DNA from 3 places in the Bacillus sp. CGMCC 1.16607 genome. Region 2 is predicted to be linked to each of the others. Evidence: riboswitches for the same ligand, from Rfam matches in the RefSeq annotation. Region 2 holds a riboswitch; each other region holds the start of a gene.

Region 1 (7,982 bases), on a different contig from region 2:
TAACTGTTGTCCAACCAGAAAGTGCAATATCGAAATTACCTGCGTCTTGCTGTGCTTTGAAACCACCGTAATCAGGCTGAAGGTTAAGTTTCACATTGAACCCATTTTTGACAAGTTGATCTCGTACAATATTAATATCTTCCTCACCGCTACTCATTCCAAGAAGTTCAATTTCAACTGGCTGATTTTGATTGCTTCCGCCATTGTTACTTTCTTTTGGTTTTTCTGTGACTTCTGATTTTGTTTTTACGCATCCAGCCAACATTAAAATAAGGACAAGGAGCAAGGGGAAAAAGGTCTTTTTCACAATAAGTTCCTCCTAAAATAGTGTTATTTTAAACTATTGATAAAAACAAAACTGATCATGGGTAAACGTACCAAGCCCTTCCAATATATAAGATTTAGTCTGCCTTAGGATCCAAAGCATCCCTAAGTCCATCACCGAGAAAGTTAAACGATAATACAAGTGCTATGATGGCAAGTCCTGGATAAATGGCTAGGTATGAATGAGACTCTAGATAAGTACTTCCAATCTTTAAAATATTTCCCCATTCAGGAATATGTGGTTCTACACCAAGGCCAAGATAACTCAAGCTACTTGTTGCTATTACGGCACCACCAATTGTAAGAGTTGATTTAACGATCATTGGAGCAAGTGAGTTAGGAACTACATGCTTAAAGATAATGGATAGACTAGAAGAACCGAGAGCTTTTGCTGAATCGACATATTCATAATTAGACACCATCAGGACATTCGCTCTCATTGTTCTAGCATAAGTAGGGATTGAACCTACGCTGAGTGCTATAATCAAAGTCACTGTATTTGATCCAAAAGCTGCAATAATCACGATTGCTAACAAAATCCCAGGTATTGCGTACAATACATCTAGTAAACGCATGATGATATTATCGGTACGCTTACCATAGTAACCAGAAAGTGCACCTAAAATGCCACCAATAACAAAGGGAATTACCGTAGACAATATACCTACTACAAGGGAGATCCGAGCCCCGAATACAATCCTTGAGAATAAATCCCTGCCAAAATTGTCTGTTCCTAGAGGATACGCTAGACTTGGTACTTGAAGTATCGCTCCGTAATTATTATCTACGGCCATACTGTAGTCGAAGGTCAAACTGCTGCAAATTGAAATAGAAAATACAAAGACGATAAAAAATAACCCCAACATCGAAGTTGCATTTCTAGTAATTTTTTCCCAAGTTGCATTCCATTTCCCAATTCTCGATTTATCATCACTTCGCACTTTAATCAACAGATTCCAACCAAGTAAAAGAGCAAATAGATTACCCGTTATAGATGTGAGTATGACTGGGATTGCTATATATATCATCCAACTGGAAACATGTTCACCCTTCATTTTTTTCGCAACTAAAACTAGAACAGAAATCTGAAAAATGAGAATGGCTATCAAAATAAACATGGCTAGAAGAAAGGTGTCAGCAACATAAGGTTTAAATAAATTTAGTGCTGATAGGGAAATGACAAAAATTTGCGTGATAACCATGTAAACAGCAAAGGTATATTCCGTTGTCATTTTTCTTTTGATTAAATGAAATGAAAAAATGGTGATGAAGATGTTTCCTATTAAAATACTAAACAATTGAATATATCCCCATCTTCTTGTTGCTTGACGTACATAACCTAACTTATGAAGATCATGTTTGATCATTTGAGTTAAAAATATTTGTATAGTTGTAAAAAGAGCATGTAAGACAAAGACAGAGAATACATAGGGTTTAATCGATTGCTTTTCAAAATCAATACTTATAAGTAACAATACAAGGGTAAGTGCTAGGGAAGTTACTAATGCGAAGTTTGCTTTTGTGTAATCAAGAGATAATTTCAGCGCATGCTTCTTTTTATACTCTGGGACATCGATCATTTTTGGTCTATACACCTGCCTTATCTTAGGATTGTTTCATTTTCGAACGGATTCGAGGGTCAATAAATGCATACAGAATATCTACTAATAGATTGACTAATGATATTGTGATCGCGATATAAATAACCCCACCTAAAATACTTGGTATGTCTGGGATAAATTGCTTATCAACAATGTAGCTCCCAATTCCACTGATGTTAAAAACCTTTTCAGTAACTGCTGCACCACCAAGCATCCCGCCGAACATTAGACCAATGACGGTTATAACTGGAATCATGGCATTACTTACTGCATGCTTCCACAAAACCTGCTGCCTATTTAAACCTTTGGACTTTGCTGTAATAATATAATCTTCGTTAATAACCTCAAGAATCGATGATCTTGTCATTCTCGCAATCGAGGCAGTTAGTCCTGTACCTAAGACAATGGCTGGCATAATGATTGATACCCAATTTTGAGGATTAAAAGTTGCAGGTAACCACTGCAATTTAATAGCGAAATTTAAGATGAAAATTAATCCCTGCCAAAAGTTAGGAATGGACAACCCAATAAGAGCAAAGAACATAAAAGTATAATCAAGAAAAGAATTTGGTTTTGTTGCAGAAATAATCCCTATTGGAATGGCAATGAGGATAGCCATAACTAAGGCAATAACCGTAAGTATCATTGTAATCGGGAATTTTCTAGCTATACTTGCCGCAACTTCTTCATTACCTGAAAAAGATGTCCCAAGGTCGAATGTCAAAATTCCTTTAATCGCGTTCCATAATTGAGTTATAAAGCCTTGATCGAGTCCATGTAAATGATTAAATACAGCAATCTGTTCCTTTGTCGCTGTTTGACCGAGGATATTTGCGGCAGGGTCAAAAGGAGATAAATACAAAATAGTAAATACGACAAACGTAACACCAAAAATAACAAAAATACTCATAAGGAGTCTTTCAAATATGTATTTAATGTATGGGTTGTTAATAAGTAACATTAATACATACATTGGTAGGCCAGGAATGAAGGATAAGATTAAAAAAATAGGTTGAGAGATAAGATTTTGAAAGGTATCGTCATAAGTAATTCTTTTCTTTCCTTGTTGTTCGAGGACAAAATTAGTTTTTTCTACTAATGTTTTTTGAAACTGTTCCTCTGTCCATTTTTTCACTTGCTTCTCTATTTCCAGTTGATTTACTTTTTTCTCAAGAAAAGTATGTTTTCGTAAAATCTGATCTTTAAAATCGATCATTAACTCCTCTTTGTAACCTGATAAAAGTAATATATGCCTGGTTCTTTCCAAAATAGAATAGTACTCGTCTTTTTTTCTCCTATTTAAGTAAAAAAGCAAAACAACTAAGTGAACAGGAAACCCTAGTATAAAAATAAATAATTTGTATGAATTTCTCTGCTGCAGCTTGGCATAGGTTCTACCAATATTTTCAGAAATACGAAGCCTTTTTCGATATACTTTACTAAATTCCGGTACTTTGATGCCCTCCATCGTTTTTTATCCCCTCCTTAAGTTTCGCATGATTCCGAATACTAAAGCATATTCTAATTCTAGTACATTATGAAATGAAATTTTTTAGATTGATTTATCGCAGATTAACGGGCAGTTATACCCCCACCTCAAGGTAATGAGTGAAAACTAGATATCCTAGGTGGGGGAAAACTGCCCGTAAAAGCCAGATTAGTTCAACTAACAATCAGTGGGGGATGAAGCCCCCCCCCACTGATTGAGTTTCACTTTATTTATACTATAGGCAGGTGAAAGATTTGGAACCTATCCTGAAAGTGAAAGATTTACGAGTATCCTTCCAAATGCGCGATGAAGAATTCGAAGCAGTAAAAGGGATAAGTTTTGAAGTGAATAAGGGCGAGACATTAGGAATTGTAGGAGAATCCGGAAGTGGAAAAAGTGTTACTGCACGGTCTATTATGCGACTTCTTCCCTCTCCTCCCTCTTATTTGAAAGAAGGTGAAATAATCTTCCTAGGTGAAAATCTTGCTTATAAAACAGAAAAGGAAATGGAAATGATTCGCGGTCGGGATATCGGAATGATTTTCCAAGATCCAATGACATCTCTTAATCCAACGATGCGAATTGGGAAACAAGTCACAGAAAGCTTGATGAAGCATCAGCAAATGTCTAAGAAAGAAGCTACAAAGAAAGCAATCGAATTACTCAAACTTGTAGGAATCAGAAATAGCGATATTCGTTTCCAACAATACCCTCATGAATTTTCAGGCGGAATGCGCCAACGGGTCATGATTGCGATTGCCCTTGCCTGTCGTCCGACATTACTTATTGCTGATGAACCGACAACTGCTCTAGATGTAACGATTCAGGCACAAATTTTGAATTTGATGAAAGATATGCAGAACCGTTTTGGTACATCCATTATTTTAATCACTCATGATCTTGGTGTTGTTGCAGGTATGTGCGACCGAGTCGCAGTTATGAAGAATGGAGAGATCGTAGAGACTGGTAAAACGACTGAGATTTTTGAAAACCCGAAGCATTCTTATACGTTGAAGCTATTAAATGCACTCCCACGTTTAGATGAAAAGAAAAAGATCAAATCAACACCACTTATCTCTCCAAAAATTGATAAAACTAAACCATTACTTGAGGTAAGGTCGTTGACACAATCTTTTGATTTAGGAAAAGGAAATGTTCTGAAAGCAGTAGATAACATTAGTTTTCAGATCCGTCCTGGTGAGACTCTAGGGCTTGTTGGTGAGTCTGGCTCTGGCAAGTCCACAACTGGACGTGCTATCTTGCGTCTTCATGAACCAACAAGTGGTGATGTATTATACCAGGGAATTCCAGTAAATCGCCTTTCACAAAATGAAATGAAGGCCATGCGTCGTCATATGCAAATGATTTTCCAAGACCCATATGCATCGCTTAACCCAAGACTTAAAGTCCTTGATATAATTGGGCAAGCATTAGACATACATAAGCTTTGCGATAGTAAAGCAGAACGAAAGAATAGGGTTGAGGAACTACTCGAAATGGTTGGACTGGACCCTAAGTTTTCTATGCGCTTTCCACATGAGTTCTCCGGCGGCCAGCGTCAACGGATTGGCATTGCCCGGGCACTAGCAGTTGAACCAACGTTTATCGTATGTGATGAACCGCTTTCCGCTCTAGATGTATCGATTCAATCACAAGTTGTACAATTACTAGAAGAACTTCAGCAGCGACTTGGATTAACCTATTTATTCATTGCTCATGACCTTTCAATGGTGAAACACATTAGTGATCGGGTTGCTGTGATGTACGCAGGTAAAATTGTGGAGCTCGCTGAAAGCGAAGAACTCTATACAAATCCGCAACATGAATATACGAAGTCATTGCTTTCTGCTATTCCTGTTCCTGATCCTAAAATTGAATCAAAAAAGAAAAGAGTATTAATGGACGAACAGACGGACGACGATCCATATCAGTTACGTAATTCAGTGCTTGTTGAAATAACTCAAGGGCATTGGGTTGCACTCCCAACGGGATGAAACAAGCATATACGGCATAGCTCCCTTTAAAGTTTCGTTAATTAGAAGTTTTATAGTAGCTTTATATTAAGAGAAACATATTTCAAATGAAAGAAGGTCTATTCATGAGTAGAAAAGCTAAACTCTCCCAACATACTGCTATTTTATTGGAACGTGCACGAAGGTTTGGTATTTCCGATGATCTAATACTTTCCAGTAAAGTTAATGAAGACATCTCTCCCTTTAAAGTAGCTGAGGAGCCATATTACAGTTATGACACATTTTTTTCGTATGCGGAAACTCATAACGAAGACATAGTAGAAGCCATAAAAACCGGCTATAAAATGAAATTCAATACACTTGGCGGGATTCAAACATGGCTAAAAGAGAAATTTGAATTTGTACCCGAAATTGACTTTTCCTTCGTCCCTGGAAAAATTGACAACCTGAAATTATCTAAGAAACAACTAAACACACTTTATCACGTTTTAGCCAAAAATTGGGTAATGTTAGTCAAGACAGAAAGTACTGGGGAAATCGTTTTTCATGAAAATAATTTTCATGAATTAATAGAAAGATTTGAAGAAGAGATTATGGTGAAATTAATCATTATATCTGAATATGAAAATAGCAAAAATCGTCAATCTTTATAAACGAATAAGGTAGACAATGTACTAGAGGAAAAAGTTAGTCTTAGTATTTTGAAACTGTTCATTTGCTCCCATGCAATATGTGTCGTAATAAAAGTATTGACCATGTAATTTTTTCCTGTTAATATTTGTATTAATTTGAATAGTCTTATCAAGAGTGGCGGAGGGAAAGGCCCTGCGAAGCCCGGCAACCTTCAAACATATCGTTTGAAAAGGTGCTAAATCCTTCAAAGTTTTTTAACTTTGAGAGATAAGAGATCGGAATTTTTTTAACCTCTCTATCTCGTGATGGAGGGGTTTTTATTTTCTTCACGATAAGCCTAAATCTTTAGATTCGAGAGGAGTAAACAATGAAAAAAATTAAAGTGGCTTTATTGGGTCTGGGGACTGTTGGTTTTGGAACTTATACAGCACTAACAGAACGTGAGGAGAAATTCGCTTCATTAATTGGAAAAACATTTGAAATTACAGGGATTTTGATAAAGGATGAAGAAAAACCTCGTGAGATTGATAAGCAGACGTTAATTACCACTTGCTTTGAGTACTTATTTCTCAACGAAGCTCCTGATGTTGTGATTGAGGTAATGGGAGGCATCGAACCAGCATTTAGTTATATAAAGCGAGCTTTACAATCTGGCTGCCATGTAGTTTCCGCCAATAAAGACTTGATAGCCAAACATGGAAAAGAACTAAGGGATCTTGCTTCGGCTCACCATGTACGTTTTGTGTATGAAGCAAGCGTAGCCGGAGGAATTCCTATTTTAAGAACGATAAAGGAATTACTAGTAGGCAATCAAATTGAGAATGTGGAAGGAATTCTTAATGGGACCTCCAACTTTATCTTATCCAATATGCGAACAGCGGGAGCTTCCTTCGAGAAAGCCCTAGAACTTGCTCAACAAAAAGGATATGCAGAATCAGATCCAACGAATGATATTGAAGGGATTGATGCTTTTTTTAAAGCAATGGTGTTATGCGATTGGATATTTGGCCGTCAACCTGATTGGAAGCAAGTGAATGTCGAAGGTATTACAAATATCACAATAGATGAAATACAATTGGCATCTCAGCTTGGACTCCGTGTAAAACATCTCGTTCTTATAAACAGTGATTTACATGTCGAGATTAAGCCGGTTTTTGTTGATTCGGATCATCCTTTATACGGAGTCGAAAATGTCGATAATGCTATTCGACTAAAAACTGACATTCTTGGCTATTTGACTTTACAAGGAGCAGGTGCTGGAGCAGAAGCGACTTCTAGCGCAGTCATCGAAGATTTATTATCGATATATTTAACCAAACCCATCAATCGTGAGGTAAACATTAATACAGTCAACACATCTTGCGAGAAACAAAGTGATGGGCAAAAGATCTACTTATTATTTTATGATAAAAGTCAGGCTAGATCGGAAGAATTATATTCACAACTTGCTAAATATGGAACAATCCTTACAACAGGATATCAATCTAGCTCTAAGAAAAGCTATATTTTATATAAGGGAAGTCTGAAAGAATACGAGAGTCTTATCCACTTTAAAAAATATGAAGTAAAGGTATTTAATCATACCTTATATGCAAATGTAGTTCAGCCTGAATTCGTAAATGAAGGATAAAGTAAAGGTGAATATGCTAGACAACCATTGATAAACTTGGTTAAGAAGAGATTGATTGAACTAAGCTAATAAATAATCGAACAGTGTCAAGCGCTGTTCGATTATGGTACCTGCCCCTTCATACATAGTCACCGAATCTTTCATCAACAAACTTGTCCCGACAGCATAGTATATAAGATAAAAAATCAACAAAAAAGGAGCACAACGCATATGATGTTTCCTTATACGAAGTTACATTATATCAATGATCAAATAGGATTTGGAGTGATAGCAACTACATTTATTCCCAAAGGAACCATTACATGGGCTTTGGATGAGATGGACCAAATACT
Region 2 (7,982 bases):
GAACCACTAAATTACCGACAATCCCATTTTTTAATTCAATAATATTAGCTGTTAAAATATTGGGTTTGACGTTAAACTGTTTGCTTACTAAAGCTAGTAACGGCTGCCCTGTTGATTCCCCGACAAAAGTAAGTCGTAGCACCGAACCTTTCACTTTCAATTGTTTGATTAATGAAGGGGATAACTTTCGTTGCGAGATCGTATTTAAAAACTTCGTCGTCGTCTCTTTTTTGGGCTTTGTAAACAAGTTAATAGCAGAGTTTTGTTCAATTACTTCACCGTTCTCCATAACATATACGTAGTCACAAATCTTTTGAATGACATTCATTTCATGTGTGATTAGGAGGATTGTAATTCCTAATTCTTGATTAATTTTCAATAATAAGTCCAAAATGGAATCCGTTGTTTCAGGATCCAAAGCACTTGTAGCCTCATCGCTTAATAAAATTTCTGGCTCCCCAGCAAGGGCTCTTGCAATGGCGACACGTTGTTTTTGCCCCCCTGACAGCTGGGCGGGGTAGGCATTATGTTTATCTGATAATCCTACTATTTCTAAATATTTATTTACCCGACTTTGAATTTCTTCCCTGTTCACTCCCATTAGCTTTAATGGAATAGCAATATTATCAAAGACTGTTGCTGTTTTTAATAAATTAAAATGTTGAAAGATCATCCCTATTTTCTTTCTTTTTTCTTGTAGATGACTAGCAGATATAGTGGTAATTTCCTCTCCATTTATAAAAACTTGACCACTCGTTGGTTTTTCAAGTAAATTAACACAGCGAATCAAGGTACTTTTTCCTGCACCACTATAGCCAATCACACCATGAATTTCTGCCTTATGGACGTGGATATTAACATCTTTTACGGCTTCTACAATCCCTTTTTTCGTTTCAAATTTCTTGGAAATATTCTTTAATATAATCATGTTGTTGTTCCCCCTTTTTAAAAGAGGTGATGAATCACCTCTTCTTATTAATCCCAGCTCGGAATGACGGAACCACCAAATGTCTTCTCGATGAATTGCTTTACTTCTTCAGACTGATAAGCCTTTTTAAGCTTTTTTAGTACTGGGTCATTTTTGTTTTCTTCACGCACTACAAGGTAATTAACATATGGTGAATTCGTTGACTCTAAAAGGATGGAATCCTTCTTCGGGTTTAGTCCAGCCTCTAAAGCAAAATTCGTGTTAATGGCAGCTGCATCTAGTTCACTTAATTGCTTCGGAATTTGAGCGGCGTCTAATTCAATATATTCTAAATCAAGCTTGTTTTCTTCTAAATCATAGATCGAAGCTGTTTCTCTTTTATCTTCTTTAATTTTTATGATTCCTGCTTCTTCAAGAATATATAAAGCACGTGCTCCGTTTGTAGGATCATTAGGTAAACCTACTTTCGCTCCTTTTGGTAGGTCTTCAATGCTAGCAAACTTGTCAGAATACACTCCCATTGGGTTTAGAATGGTTTTAGCTACTTCTACTAATTCGGTATCATGGTCTTCGTTAAATTTCTCTAAGAACGGTTTGTGTTGATAACTGTTTACATCTAATTCACCTTCAGCTAATGCAGTATTTGGCATAATGTAATCCGAAAAGACGACTAGCTCGAGTTCCAAGCCTTCTTTTGCAGCAACCTCTTTTACTTTTTCAACAATTTGTTCATGTGGCCCTGAAGTCACTCCGATTTTTAATTTCTTGTCATTTAAATGTTTCCCATCCCCAGAAGCCGTTTTTCCACATGCTCCAAGAACTCCTACTAATAGTATTAAAGATAAAATGATTGCTAGCTTTTTCATTTGCTTTCCTCCTGTTTGTTTTTTAAATATGTCGTTTCACTTTCACCCAATTTGACTGGATAGAATTGGTTGCCTTCTGTCTCATCATCAAATTGGCGCAGAAGGGCCATTTCTTCTATTTCGACCAGGACAAGATCGACTGTCAGAACTTGATTTTTCCCTTTTACAAGATGTCCACCAAAAACATTTCCTTTATGGTCACACATCGTGCCATGAATATGAACTTCATATTGGTTGTCACGCTGACAAACCACACCCGTTCCATTCAAAAATTCAATTGGACCTTCCACTTCATTAAGTTCACCATATCCAGCACCAATCTTCGAATTTACCTTCGGGACTAAATAAAAATATCCCGATCGCAATAAACTGCCAAAACAATTTAAGATAGAGGCGTATTTTATCCCATTTTCTTTGCATACCTGTTCAATTCCTGTTATCAGGTCAGTGCCAGGTAGCAGTCGGGCCGCTACTGTTTTTCCAGTGTCTCCAACAGCACAATGAATTCTTACCCCATTATTTATGTCACCTCCAAAAATGTAATAGAACCCCTTCTTTTTTGAACGAAAAAGGCCCCAATAAGGCTTACATACTTTATGTAAGTCTTATTGGGGCCTCTGGTCGTCCAGTCAGCCCGGGAATATTTAGTTCTTAAATTGGAACGTGTTTACTCACTTTCCATTATCATTTTACCTACTTCAATCAATCTTTTTATCTGTAAACCGTCTTTTCTCAGTCGATTCAACTTGAGTGATTTTTCCATCATGTACAGTAACGACTACCGATCCGAATTCTAATTTTTTTAATGTATCAATGATATGATCTAAAGTTTTTTGATTAATCTCTTTCATATTACCCTCCATATAAAAAACCTCTTCTTGGCAACGGCAAGAAGAGGTCAAAGTGATCTAACTCTTCTTATCTATCAAGCTTAAATGCTTGCTGGAATTGGCACAGTTCTCACGAATGAGTTGTTGCCGAGGTGTCATCGGGCCAGTCCCTATACCTCTCTTGATAAGAAAATTTTATTTTTTTATATAAATTAAAAATCCCTCCTATGTTAACTTGATAACATAAGAAGGGACGGAAGATGACATCTCTTAACTTATCTACCAAGCTTTACGCTTGTTGGAATTGGCACAGTTCTCAAAAGGAGTCTGCTGCCGAGGCTTCAAAGGGCCAGTTCCCTCCACCTCTCTGGATAAGATTTAATTATGATACTGTTGATTCTATAATACCTATTTAAAAATTGTCAACAACAAATTTGATTTTTTTAAAAAGAATATGCCAACTCTGTTTGTAAAGTTGACCAACTTTACGTGGATCTTTTCCATTATCGGGATTATTTGATTAACATGGTTACGAGAAAAATAATCGAGACACAACAAATCGCTGGAATCGAAAAAAATAGATTCGCTTTTAATCTAGCCTGATAATATGATTCATGGCTCACATACTGTTTACTATTAGGATGCGCTAAAATGAGTTTATCCCATAAATTGCTTATCCAATACAAAATAAAAAGAGAGAATCCAATTAAGATAATGATCTTAAAAAGAACAGGGGGTAATACGACTATGGCCACGCCAGTTGTCCCGATCATTTGAAAGTACCCCTTTAAATACGCGAAATTCCTGCCAATCATTTTTAAAAATAGCTCGATAAAACCGTTCTGTGCTGTGCGTTTCTTGAAGACTCTCTTAGACTGACGAAATAGTAATGGCTTTTTCCTATTTGATGTTTTTGTCTTTTCAATTTCTGGAGATGCTCTGAATATAATATTCAAGTAACGTAATCGTTCTTCATTTTCTTTTCTTACTTCTTCTTGGAAATTTCTCGTTGTAGACACCTTTGGGAGCGTAAGTGCCAGTGATATACCTATAAATAGAATGGCTAAAGCGAATGAATATACTGGCTGAAATACTAGGGGTGAGAAAAAGAACATATTACATAAAAATAAGGTAATCACAATCAACCACAAGATAAATTTTTCTATCCAACCCGTAAATCTAGAAATGAATACCGTTTTGATACAAATAATCAAAAAAGTTAGGCCGATGTAAAATAACGAAAATCCTACGATTTCTAAAGTATCGTATGAAAAACGATGAAATAAAAAGGGCAGAGCAACGATGACAAACAAAATAATTTGAAAAGCCGCTTTCCCTAACGAAAAGGCAAATGCCCATTTCTTCATATTCAAAAATTTCTTTATATGTTTTAAAAAATAGATCCCATCTGCTTCTTTAACAAAAGTACGAAAACTCCCAGCCCAACTGACTAAAAAAGCAATGGAAATAAGTATGTAAATAGACAAGTATTCACTCCATGTTGGAAGTTCCAACCACCAAGAACGATAAATAAAAATAGCAATAATTGAACTTGGAACTACTAAATATAACATAATTGTCCAGTCTAAAACGATTTTAATGATACGATATTGATATAAATAATCTCGTTTCACTCGGTCAATAAATACTAGAAAACTATTCATCACTATCACCATCTATTAAATGATGATAGCAATCGAAAAGAGAAGCTTCTGGCATTTTACAGCTTGTACGGAATTCTTCTAGCTTCCCATTTGCAATTAAGTGACCTGCATTTATTAACACAAAACGATCACAAATTTTTTCAGCTGTGTCCAATACATGGGTACACATTAATATACCAACGCCACGATCTCTTTCCTTTTGAATGATTTCTAATAAAGTTTTTGTGGCGATTGGATCTAGCCCAATAAACGGCTCGTCGATAATAAGTATCTCAGGTTGAGTCATCAAGGCTAATATAATCATTGCTTTTTGCTGCATTCCTTTTGAATAGGTGGCAGGCAATTCATGAATATGTTCGGCCATTTTAAATTTTTTTAATAATGGCATGACACGGTCAGTTACTTCTTCATCTGTAATTTGCTCAACAGCTGCAATAAAATCGATATGTTCTTGTAAGGTTAAGTCATCATAAAATACTGGTCTCTCAGGAAGATAAGAGGTAATGGTCTCCTCCTTCTTTATAATTTCCCCCTCTATAAAAGGAATTAATCCGAGAATACTTTTTATCGTTGTACTCTTCCCCGCACCATTTGCCCCAATTAAACCGATGAGTTCACCTTTTTCTACTGAAAACTGTATATCCTGAATCATTGCTTCATCTTTTTCATAGCCTGCTTGTTTAATATTTATTGAGATTAGTGACATCTGCATTCCCCTCCGCTTTTTTATACGGAAAAAATTTGAAAAGGTTTCTTAATTTAAAAGAAAAAGAAGTGCTATAAAAACACTCCTCCCAAGTATCATACATATTTTACATATTGAGTTGTTGTTTTGAGACTCTTTGATGATAGTACCGATCCGATAAATATCCACTAAGTGATGCGAGTATTTGTTGAAATAGCATCCCCACAACAACTGGAACCGAAACTGCAGGTGGAAAGTAAGAAACGGCTAAAACCGCTCCTGCACTGATGTTTCTCATTCCGCCTGTAAATATCAATGCAATCACTGTTCCTTGATCTTGTTTAAACACTCTTCCTAAAACAAAAGCAAGAAAATATCCAGACATAGCAATGACGAATACAACAATCGCGATGACAATGAGTTTTACGCTAATCACTCGTAAATGAGGTGCCACAACGGCACCATTTAACATAACGACAACTGCAAGACCAATTTTAGAAATTGGCGCTAGTCTCGGACTCCAAATCTCTTTCACTTTGCCCTTTGTCCATTGATTGATCGTCATACCAGCTAAGGAAGGGAGAACGATCATTCCTAACAAACCAGTCATAATGCTAGGTACATCCATCTCAATTTTTTGCCCAACCATGAGTGAGATCGTAAAAGGTACGATAATAGGCGAAAGTAAAGTGTCGATTAGAATGAGTGATAGAGTAAAAGGAATATTCCCTTTGTAAATAGAAACCCAAATAAGACTAGTAATTCCAGTTGGAATAGCCATTCCGAGTATAATTCCCGTGATCGTAAAAATATCTTCATTAAAAACAATATGTCCGATTCCCCAAGCCCAAATTGGCATGATGATGTGCAACAAGCCTAATGCAATTAGAATCGGTAATGGATGTAAAACCGCATCCTTCAAGGAACGAAAGTTAGAGCCTAAACTTCCTGAAAAAGTCATAAATGCAAAGATCCATGGAATTAAATAGGAGAAATCCTTAATATAAGCCGAGAGTAACACCCCTAGAACGACACTTGCCGGGGTGACCAGTGGCATAATTTTTTCAATTTGTTTGTTTATTCTGTGCAGCATGAAATCATAACTTCCAATCAGTATATAATTTTAAAGGGATTTTACGTATTCCTTCCAAGCGGTTACTCCACCCTCTAACACTAAAACATTATAGTCCTTTTCTGCTAAAATGGCAGCACATTTAGCCGCAGAATTTCCAGTAGTACATGTGACAACAATTTCTTCATCTTTTGGCAATTCAACAGCTTGGGCACTTTTTTCATCCATTTCAAAAATGATATTTTTCGGGATATTTCGTGTTGTTCCTTCAATATGGTCGGCATCGAATTTTTCCGAGGCTCTCACATCAAGTAGAAAAACAGGATTATCCTTCTTCATCTTTTCATACAGTTCTTTTGGTGATATTTTATTTACATTCACTACAATCAGCTCCTTAAGTTTCGATAGTTAAAATTAATAACTCATTACACTTATGATAAACTTAAATAAAGATTATGAATAGGAGATGAATGCAAATTGAAACAAGATCTAATTAGGAGATTAACTTCCTACGTTGTTGTCGATACACAGTCTAATGATGATAGTGAAACTTGTCCTTCCACACCTGGACAACTCACTCTTGCACAAATGCTCGTAGATGAGTTGAAAGCGATTGGTATGGTTGATGTGACAATGGATGAAAATGGTTATGTGATGGCAACCCTTCCATCCAATACAGAAAAAGATGTGCCAACCATCGGATTTTTGGCACATGTGGATACAGCAACTGATTTTACCGGCAAAAATGTAAAGCCACAAATCGTTGAGAACTACGATGGCGAGGATATTGTTTTAAATAAAGATCTACATATCGTTCTTTCAACAAAGGATTTCCCACAAATGTCCAATTATCATGACCACACTCTAATTACTACGGATGGTACGACCCTTCTTGGTGCAGATAATAAAGCAGGCATTGCGGAAATCATGACAGCCATGGATTATCTTATTCAACATCCTGAAATTAAGCATGGAAAAATTAGAGTCGCCTTTACTCCTGATGAAGAAATTGGAAGAGGACCTCATAAATTCGATGTCGCTTCTTTCGGGGCGAAATACGCTTATACGATGGATGGTGGGCCACTAGGAGAATTAGAGTACGAGAGCTTCAATGCAGCTGCTGCCAAGATTACAATTAAAGGAACAAATATTCATCCTGGAACGGCAAAAGGGAAAATGGTTAATTCCACGAAAATTGCCATGGAATTTAATAGTCATCTACCTGTGGAAGAAGCACCAGAATCTACTGAAGGTTACGAAGGTTTTTACCATTTAAATTCATTTCAAGGTGATGTAGAAAAAACAACACTTTCTTACATCATCCGCGACTTTGACAAAGATAACTTCCAAGCTCGGAAAAATAAATTCGAAACCATTGCGAAGGAACTCCGAAGCAAGTACGGTGAAGGCAATATTTTATTAGAAATAAAGGACCAATACTATAACATGCGTGAAAAAATTGAGCCAGTAAAAGAAATTGTCGACATCGTTCAGCTAGCAATGGAAAAGTTAGACATCGAACCGATTTTCAAGCCAATTCGCGGCGGTACAGACGGTTCACAGCTTTCCTATATGGGACTTCCGACTCCTAACATTTTCACAGGTGGCGAAAACTATCATGGTAAATATGAATTTATCTCTGTGGACAATATGGTGAAAGCTACCAAAGTGATTATAGAAGTTGTCCAGTTGTTTGAACAAAGAGCTTAACAAGAAAAGCGGAAGCAGCTCGTTCTGCCCGACAAGCAAAAGTCGATCCATGAAAGAAGGCGCTCTTTGCCTTCATTCATGGAGTGGCTTTTGACCTCGAGGGGCAAGGACGCTTGCGCTGGACAATTTTCGAAGTCCGTAAATGTTATACTTATCTTTTAAATAGAGCCCCCACTAAAGTGGAGGCTCATTTTTTATTCCTCTATAATCTTAGTAACGTTCCCCTG
Region 3 (7,982 bases), on a different contig from region 2:
TACAATTTGTTCGCTACAACATTACCAAAGTATGGAATTAAAGTAACGTTTGTGGATCCAGAGCGACCAGAGAATTTCGCCGAAGCCATAACAGACAAAACGAAAGCCATTTTTGCTGAGACCATCGGAAATCCTTCATTGCGAGTGTTAGATATTGAAAGAGTTGCAGAAATTGCACATTCACATGGGCTACCACTCATCGTAGATAATACATTTGCAACTCCATACCTTTGCCGCCCAATTGAGTATGGAGCAGATATCGTTATTCATTCTGCAACGAAATGGTTATTGGGTAATGGAACAACCTTAGGAGGAGTAATTGTTGATGGTGGGAAGTTTGATTGGAGTTCATCGAAATTTCCTGGTTTCAATGAACCAGATCCTAGCTACAACAATATCGTTTACAGTGAGGTACTTGGACCCATTGCCTATATTATAAAGGCGAGAGTTCAATTATTACGTGATTTAGGACCTTCCTTAAGTCCGCAAAATGCGTTCCAATTTGCACTTGGTCTCGAAACTTTGCATGTGAGAATGAAGGAACATATTGCCAATACAAAAGAACTGATTCATTATCTAGAACAGCATCCTGCTGTAGCTTGGATCGCTTATCCAGGACATGAAGATCACCGAGATTATGAGTTAGCAGAGAAATATTTGCCAAAAGGTGCAGGCTCAGTGGTAGTGTTTGGAATTAAAGGTGGTAGAGAGGCTGGAGCAAAACTTATTGATTCTTTAGAGCTCTGGGCACATGTGGCTAATGTTGGAGATGCGAAAAGCTTGATCATTCATCCTGCAAGCACGACTCATCAGCAATTGGATCAGGATGGATTAATCGCTGCCGGAGTATCGGAAGATTTAATTCGTTTATCCGTGGGCATAGAGCATATCGAAGATTTAATCGAGGATCTTGAGCAAGCAATTGAAATATCGACAGGAATTCGTTCGAGAGCTTTAAAAGTTTAGTATTTATTAGCGATTATTACCAAAATTTTATTGTAGAAAAATGCATTGACACCCTACTTTTTCCGTGATACGATATCACTCGTGATTACGAAAATTACTTAAACGCTTTAAAGTGTTAACTGAATATAGATATGTTTTTGCTCTTATCAAGAGAGGTGGAGGGAAGTGCCCTATGAAGCCCGGCAACCGTCAACGGTCAAATGTTGAAATGGTGCCAATTCACACAAAGTGTAAACTTTGGGAGATGAGAGAAAGGGAAATCGTCTGATTACGCCTTTCTGCTTATCTGTGCAGAAAGGCGTTTTATTTTTCTAAAACAATGATATTACGGAATAAAGTGGGTGAAATAAATGATTTCTATTAAAAATGTACAAAAAATATACTCTTCCAAGAATGGAAAAGTAAGAGCAGTCGATGATGTCAATATTGAAATAAAAGAGGGAGAAATATTCGGGGTCATTGGATATAGCGGTGCAGGGAAAAGTACCTTGATTCGAATGCTTAACGGTTTAGAAATTCCAACTGATGGAACAATAACGGTTGCAGGTCGTGTAGTTTCCAAGATAAAAGGAAGTGCACTTCGTAAAGCCCGTCAAGAAATCAGTATGATCTTTCAGCACTTTAATCTTCTCTGGTCAAGAACTGTAAGAGAAAACATTGCCTTTCCACTTGAAATAGCGGGAATCGCAAAAGCGGAGAGACAAAAACGAGTAGATGAATTGATAAAACTTGTCGGCCTGGATGGCAGGGAGAATGCTTATCCATCTGAATTGAGTGGTGGGCAAAAGCAAAGAGTGGGGATTGCCCGTGCACTTGCTAATAACCCAAAGGTGTTATTATGTGATGAAGCCACTTCGGCACTTGATCCACAAACAACAGACTCCATTTTAGATTTACTTGTGGATATTAACAAAAGATTGGGATTAACGATCGTATTAATAACTCACGAAATGCATGTAATCCAAAAAATTTGTCACCGTGTTGCCGTGATGGAAGGCGGAAAGATTGTTGAGGTTGGTCCTGTTTTGGATGTGTTTAAAAATCCAAAACAAGCCATTACAAAAAGATTTGTCCAACAAGTTACGGAGCCTGATGAAACGAAGGAAATTGCTGATCACCTAGTAAAACGTTATCCAGAGGGTAAGATTGTCCAATTAACTTTCGGTGGTGACGATGCAGAGCAACCACTCATCACAAATCTAATTCGCCATCATGAGGTTACTGTGAATATTTTACAAGGTAAAATCAATCAAACACAAAATGGATCTTATGGTACGTTGTTTGTTCATATAGATGGTGAGAGTCTAGAAATTACGAAAGCGATTGATTATATTCGCTCACAGCAAGTTGGAGTGGAGGTGATCACAAATGGTTGAGAAATTTTTTCCTAATGTGAACTGGGAACGAATGTGGGAAGCCACAAACGAAACTCTTTATATGACAGGGATTTCTGTGTTGGCAACTTTTTTACTAGGAATTCTTCTCGGTTTGTTATTATTTCTAACTTCAAAAGGGAATATATGGGGAAATAGACCGATTAATCTAGTCATCAGCGCATTTGTTAACATTTTCCGTTCGATTCCTTTTCTTATATTAATTGTTCTTCTCATTCCGTTTACGAAATTTATCGTAGGAACAATGATTGGAGAAAACGCTGCTTTGCCGGCATTAATCATTGGTGCAGCACCATTTTATGCACGGATGGTTGAAATTGGTTTAAGGGAAATTGATAAAGGTGTCATTGAAGCAGCAAAGTCAATGGGAGCCAAAACGAGTACGATTATTTTTAAAGTGCTATTGCCTGAATCCATGCCAGCCTTAGTTTCGGGAATAACAGTGACAGCCATTTCACTTGTAGGATTTACGGCGATGGCAGGAGTTATTGGTGCTGGTGGATTAGGGAACCTCGCTTACTTGGAAGGTTTTCAAAGGGGCCGTTACGATGTCGTATTTATGGCAACCGTTGTTATATTAGTCATAGTTTTTGTCATTCAATTCATTGGTGATTTCATCACTAGAAAATTAGATAAAAGATAAGAGGAGAGATTAAAATGAAAAAATGGTTAAGTATTATTTTATCATTAGCAGTTGCACTAGTCCTTGCTGCTTGTGGAACTTCTGAGGAAAAAACAGATGGTGGGGAAGGGAAAGATGAATTAAAAAAATTAGTTGTAGGTGCTTCAAACGTACCTCATGCTGAAATTCTAGAAGAAGCAAAACCATTGTTAAAAGAAAAAGGAATCGATTTAGAAATTACAACTTTCCAAGATTATGTTCTTCCAAACCAAGCGTTAGAATCAAAAGAATTAGATGCAAACTATTTCCAACACATTCCTTATTTAAATGCACAAATTGCTGAAAACGGTTATGATTTTGTTAATGCTGGTGGTATTCATATCGAACCAATCGGTGTTTACTCTAAAAAATATAAAAGCCTAGATGAACTTCCTGAAGGTGCACATATTATTGTTAGTAACTCAGTTGCAGACCATGGACGTATTTTATCAATGTTAGAATCACAAGGCATTATTACTTTAAAAGAAGGCATCGATAAAACAAAAGCGACAGTTGAAGATATTATTGATAACCCAAAAAAATTAAATTTTGATGCAGAATACGAAGCATCTTTACTTCCTCAAATTTATAATAATGACGAAGGCGATGCCGTATTAATCAACTCAAACTATGCAATCGATGCAGGTTTAAATCCTATTGAAGACTCCATTGCGATTGAAGAAAGTGATTCGCCTTATGTAAACGTAATTGCAGTTAGAAATGGTGACGAAACAAAAGAAGAAATCAAAACGTTAGTTGAAGTACTACGTTCGAAAGAAATTCAAGATTTCATTCTTGAAAAATATAAGGGTGCAGTAGTACCTGTATCTGAATAACAACAAAAAAAACTGACCAAAATTGGTCAGTTTTTTTTGTTACTATATAATAAGGAAGAAAAAAGGTTTGAAGATAATTATTTTTGAGCGAATATTGCCCATACATGAATTTATAAAGGTAGTAAAAACTAAGCAAAATATGTTTAAAACTTGATATACATCAATGTTATTATGATCCAATTAAGTTAACATTATGTACATAGTGTAAATCAGTTTAAATGGTTGCTATCAGATTCTATTTGTTATAAGATTGTAATGAGAATAAAATGAGAATGAAGTTTGATGATCAAAATAGGTCATTAAATATTACTTTGTATATTTCGGAGGTATAGATATGGCAGGGTCAACATTAACGGTTAAAGATTTACATGTAGCGATTGATGGGAAGGAAATTTTAAAAGGTTTAAACCTTGAAGTAAAAGGTGGAGAAATCCACGCAATTATGGGGCCAAATGGTACAGGGAAATCAACTCTTTCTTCTGCTATTATGGGTCACCCTAAATATGAAGTAACGAGTGGAAGCATTACTTTAGATGATCAAGATGTACTTGAAATGGAAGTAGATGAACGCGCTCGTGCAGGTCTGTTTTTAGCAATGCAATATCCTAGTGAAATTAATGGTGTGACAAATGCAGACTTTTTACGTTCTGCCTTGAATAGCCGTCTTGGTGAAGGAAATGAAATTTCTCTTATGAAGTTTATTCGTAAAATGGATGAGAAAATGGATTTTCTTGAAATGGATCAAGATATGGCACAACGTTACTTAAACGAAGGTTTCTCTGGTGGAGAGAAAAAACGTAACGAAATCCTACAATTAATGATGCTTGAACCAAAATTAGCGATTCTTGACGAAATTGATTCTGGATTAGACATCGATGCATTAAAAGTTGTTTCTAAAGGAATTAACGAAATGCGCGGTGAAGATTTCGGATGTTTAATTATTACTCACTATCAACGTTTATTGAACTATATCACTCCTGATTTTGTACATGTCATGATGCAAGGTCGTATTGTGAAATCAGGTGGTCCAGAGCTTGCACAACGCTTAGAAGCAGAAGGATATGACTGGATCAAGAAAGAACTTGGAATTGAAGACGAAACAGTTGGGCAAGAAGCTTAGGCGTTAGGGGGATCAACATGACAATTGATACAAAATTACCATTTGATCAGGAGTATGTAGCTAATTTTTCAAAAGAAAATGGCGAACCTGTCTGGTTACAAGAACTTAGAAAAACGGCAATAGCAAGTGCGGAGCAACTACCGTTGCCGAAGCCTGATAAAACAAAAATCGATAAATGGAACTTCACTCAATTTGCGCAACATCAAGTGAAGAGCAACACTTATCCATCTTTATCTGATCTACCAGAAGCGGTTAAGGCTTTAGTTGACACAGAAGCTGGCAATAAAAACCTATATATTCAAAACAACACAACTCCAGCTTATTTAGAAGTTTCCACGGAGTTAAAAGAAAGCGGAGTTATTTTTACTGATATTTTTACAGCTGCTAAAGAGCATAGTGATTTACTACAAAAGTATTTCATGACAAACGGTGTGAAAGTAGATGAACATAAATTAACTGCTTTGCATGCGGCGTTGCTTAATGGTGGAGCTTTCTTATATGTTCCTAAAAATGTAGAGCTTAAAGAGCCAATCCAAGCAATTTTCGTTCATGATGATGCATCGGTTAATCTATTTAACCATGTATTAGTTGTGGCAGAAGATAATAGTAAAGTAACTTATGTAGAGAACTATGTTTCAACGATTGAAGAAGCTGATGGAATCTTTAATCTCGTTACTGAAGTCATCGCGAAATCAAATGCACAAGTTCAATATGGAGCAGTTGATAATTTAGCTAAAGGCGTTACGACTTATGTGAATCGTCGTGGTGTAGCAGGTAAGGATTCACGTATTGAATGGGCATTAGGCTTAATGAATGATGGTAACACGATTTCAGAAAACGTAACTAACCTAATCGGAGATGGTTCGGTTGGTAACACGAAAACGGTTGTCGTTGGTCGTGGAAAACAAATTCAAAACTTTACTACAAGCATTGTTCATTTTGGAAAACATACAGATGGGCATATTCTAAAACACGGAGTTATGAAGGACGAAGCATCTTCAATTTTTAATGGTATTGGAAAAATAGAACACGGTGCATCGAAATCAAATGCTGAACAAGAATCTCGTGTATTAATGCTTAGTGAAAAGGCACGTGGAGATGCAAACCCAATTCTACTTATCGATGAAGATGATGTAACTGCTGGACACGCAGCATCAGTTGGACGCGTGGATCCATTACAGCTTTACTATCTAATGAGTCGAGGAATTTCAAAAACTGAAGCGGAACGTCTTGTCATTCATGGCTTCTTAGCACCAGTCGTTAACGCACTTCCAATTGAAGGCGTGAAAAAACAATTAACAGAAGTGATTGAAAGGAAAGTAAGATAATGAATATCCAGGATATTCGAAACCAATTTCCGATTCTAAATCAAGAAGTTAATGGAAATCCACTCGTATATTTAGACAGTGCAGCAACCTCTCAAAAACCGATTCAAGTGATTGAAGCGTTGGATAAGTATTATCGCGAGTATAACTCGAATGTTCATCGGGGAGTTCATACTCTCGGTACGAAAGCAACCGATGGTTATGAAGGGGCACGTGAAAAGGTTCGTAAGTTTATTAATGCAAAGTCGACAGAGGAAATCATTTTTACTCGTGGAACGACGACGGCTTTAAATACTGTTGCAGCAAGCTACGCTGCGGCAAACCTGAAAGAAGGAGATGAAATTGTTATCTCCCATATGGAGCATCATAGCAATATCATTCCATGGCAACAAGTAGCGAAAAAAACCGGAGCACAGTTGAAATATTTGCCTCTACAAGAGGATGGCACAATATCGTTAGAAGATGTTAGAGTAACTGTCACATCCAATACAAAGATAGTTTCCATCATGCACGTTTCCAATGTCCTTGGAGTGATTAACCCAATCAAGGAAATTGCTCAAATTGCACATAGTAATGGAGCGATAATGGTGGTGGACGGTGCTCAAAGTGCCCCACATTTGAAAGTAGATGTACAAGATTTAGACTGTGATTTCTTTGCTTTTTCTGGACATAAAATGTGTGCACCAACCGGAATTGGCGTATTATATGGTAAGAAGAAGCTTTTAGAAAATATGGAGCCAATTGAATTTGGTGGTGAGATGATTGATTTTGTTGAATTATACGATTCAACATGGAAGGAACTCCCGTGGAAATTTGAAGGAGGGACACCGATCATCGCTGGAGCCATCGGTTTAGGTGCGGCGATTGACTTTTTAGAGCAGATTGGTTTAGACCAAATTACTGAACATGAACATAAACTAGCAGCCTATGCTCTAGAGAAAATGTCGACTGTGGAGGGAATATCCATTTTCGGACCTAAGGATCCAGCAAAAAGAGCTGGAGTTGTTACCTTTAATCTTGATGATGTTCATCCTCATGATGTAGCGACCGTTCTTGATGCAGAAGGAATTGCTGTCCGTGCAGGACATCATTGTGCCCAACCACTCATGAGATGGTTAAAACAATCTGCTACCGCAAGAGCAAGCTTCTACCTATATAATACGGAAGAAGATATTGATAAGTTTGTTCAAGGGCTTATCAAAACAAAGGAGTATTTTAGCGATGTCTTCTAATAACCTAGATGCCTTATATCGTCAAGTAATCATGGATCATTATAAAAATCCGCGAAATAAAGGTGTTATTGAAGATGGAAATTTAACCATTAATATGAATAACCCAACATGCGGTGACAGAATCCAGTTAACGATGAATGTGGAAGATGGCATCGTTACAGATGCGAAATTTGAAGGAGAAGGCTGTTCGATTTCAATGTCTTCCGCATCGATGATGACTCAGGCGATTAAAGGCAAAAATATAGATAACGCCATTAAACTATCTAGCATTTTTTCAAATATGATGCAAGGAAAAGAGTATGACGATGACCTTGACCTTGGTGATATTGAAGCCTTGCAAGGTGTATCTAAGTTCCCTGCAAGAATTAAATGCGCAACTTTAGCCTGGAAGGCAATGGAAAAAGGACTGAAGGAAGAAGAGTAAAAAAATTAGAAAAGCTGGTTAAAG

Evidence for each region. A riboswitch is a leader RNA that binds a small molecule or an ion and turns the genes downstream of it on or off. The one in region 2 is predicted to bind S-adenosylmethionine.
Region 1: linked by a shared signal. The riboswitch ahead of ACFSO7_RS12525 (homoserine dehydrogenase) and the one ahead of ACFSO7_RS15765 (YezD family protein) in region 2 are both predicted to bind S-adenosylmethionine.
Region 3: linked by a shared signal. The riboswitch ahead of ACFSO7_RS11135 (methionine ABC transporter ATP-binding protein) and the one ahead of ACFSO7_RS15765 (YezD family protein) in region 2 are both predicted to bind S-adenosylmethionine.

Annotation. Positions count from the first base shown of each region.
Region 1 covers NZ_JBHUJX010000019.1:14,803-22,784, forward strand. The annotation lists gene ACFSO7_RS12500 (ABC transporter substrate-binding protein) at 1-265, opposite strand, end outside; gene ACFSO7_RS12505 (ABC transporter permease) at 402-1,904, opposite strand; gene ACFSO7_RS12510 (ABC transporter permease) at 1,930-3,393, opposite strand; gene ACFSO7_RS12515 (ABC transporter ATP-binding protein) at 3,669-5,408, shown strand; gene ACFSO7_RS12520 (hypothetical protein) at 5,513-6,040, shown strand; SAM riboswitch class I at 6,183-6,294, shown strand; gene ACFSO7_RS12525 (homoserine dehydrogenase) at 6,388-7,650, shown strand; gene ACFSO7_RS12530 (SET domain-containing protein) at 7,861-7,982, shown strand, end outside.
Region 2 covers NZ_JBHUJX010000022.1:143,202-151,183, reverse strand. The annotation lists gene ACFSO7_RS15780 (methionine ABC transporter ATP-binding protein) at 1-928, opposite strand, end outside; gene ACFSO7_RS15775 (MetQ/NlpA family ABC transporter substrate-binding protein) at 976-1,794, opposite strand; gene ACFSO7_RS15770 (PPC domain-containing DNA-binding protein) at 1,791-2,300, opposite strand; gene ACFSO7_RS15765 (YezD family protein) at 2,493-2,645, opposite strand; SAM riboswitch class I at 2,710-2,815, opposite strand; SAM riboswitch class I at 2,897-3,002, opposite strand; gene ACFSO7_RS15760 (ABC transporter permease) at 3,137-4,288, opposite strand; gene ACFSO7_RS15755 (ABC transporter ATP-binding protein) at 4,281-4,994, opposite strand; gene ACFSO7_RS15750 (bile acid:sodium symporter family protein) at 5,101-6,066, opposite strand; gene ACFSO7_RS15745 (rhodanese-like domain-containing protein) at 6,097-6,426, opposite strand; gene pepT (peptidase T) at 6,523-7,755, shown strand; gene ACFSO7_RS15735 (DUF975 family protein) at 7,950-7,982, opposite strand, start outside.
Region 3 covers NZ_JBHUJX010000018.1:172,662-180,643, reverse strand. The annotation lists gene ACFSO7_RS11140 (O-acetylhomoserine aminocarboxypropyltransferase/cysteine synthase family protein) at 1-966, shown strand, start outside; SAM riboswitch class I at 1,107-1,217, shown strand; gene ACFSO7_RS11135 (methionine ABC transporter ATP-binding protein) at 1,317-2,342, shown strand; gene ACFSO7_RS11130 (methionine ABC transporter permease) at 2,335-3,003, shown strand; gene ACFSO7_RS11125 (MetQ/NlpA family ABC transporter substrate-binding protein) at 3,018-3,857, shown strand; gene sufC (Fe-S cluster assembly ATPase SufC) at 4,192-4,977, shown strand; gene sufD (Fe-S cluster assembly protein SufD) at 4,995-6,305, shown strand; gene ACFSO7_RS11110 (cysteine desulfurase) at 6,305-7,534, shown strand; gene sufU (Fe-S cluster assembly sulfur transfer protein SufU) at 7,524-7,958, shown strand.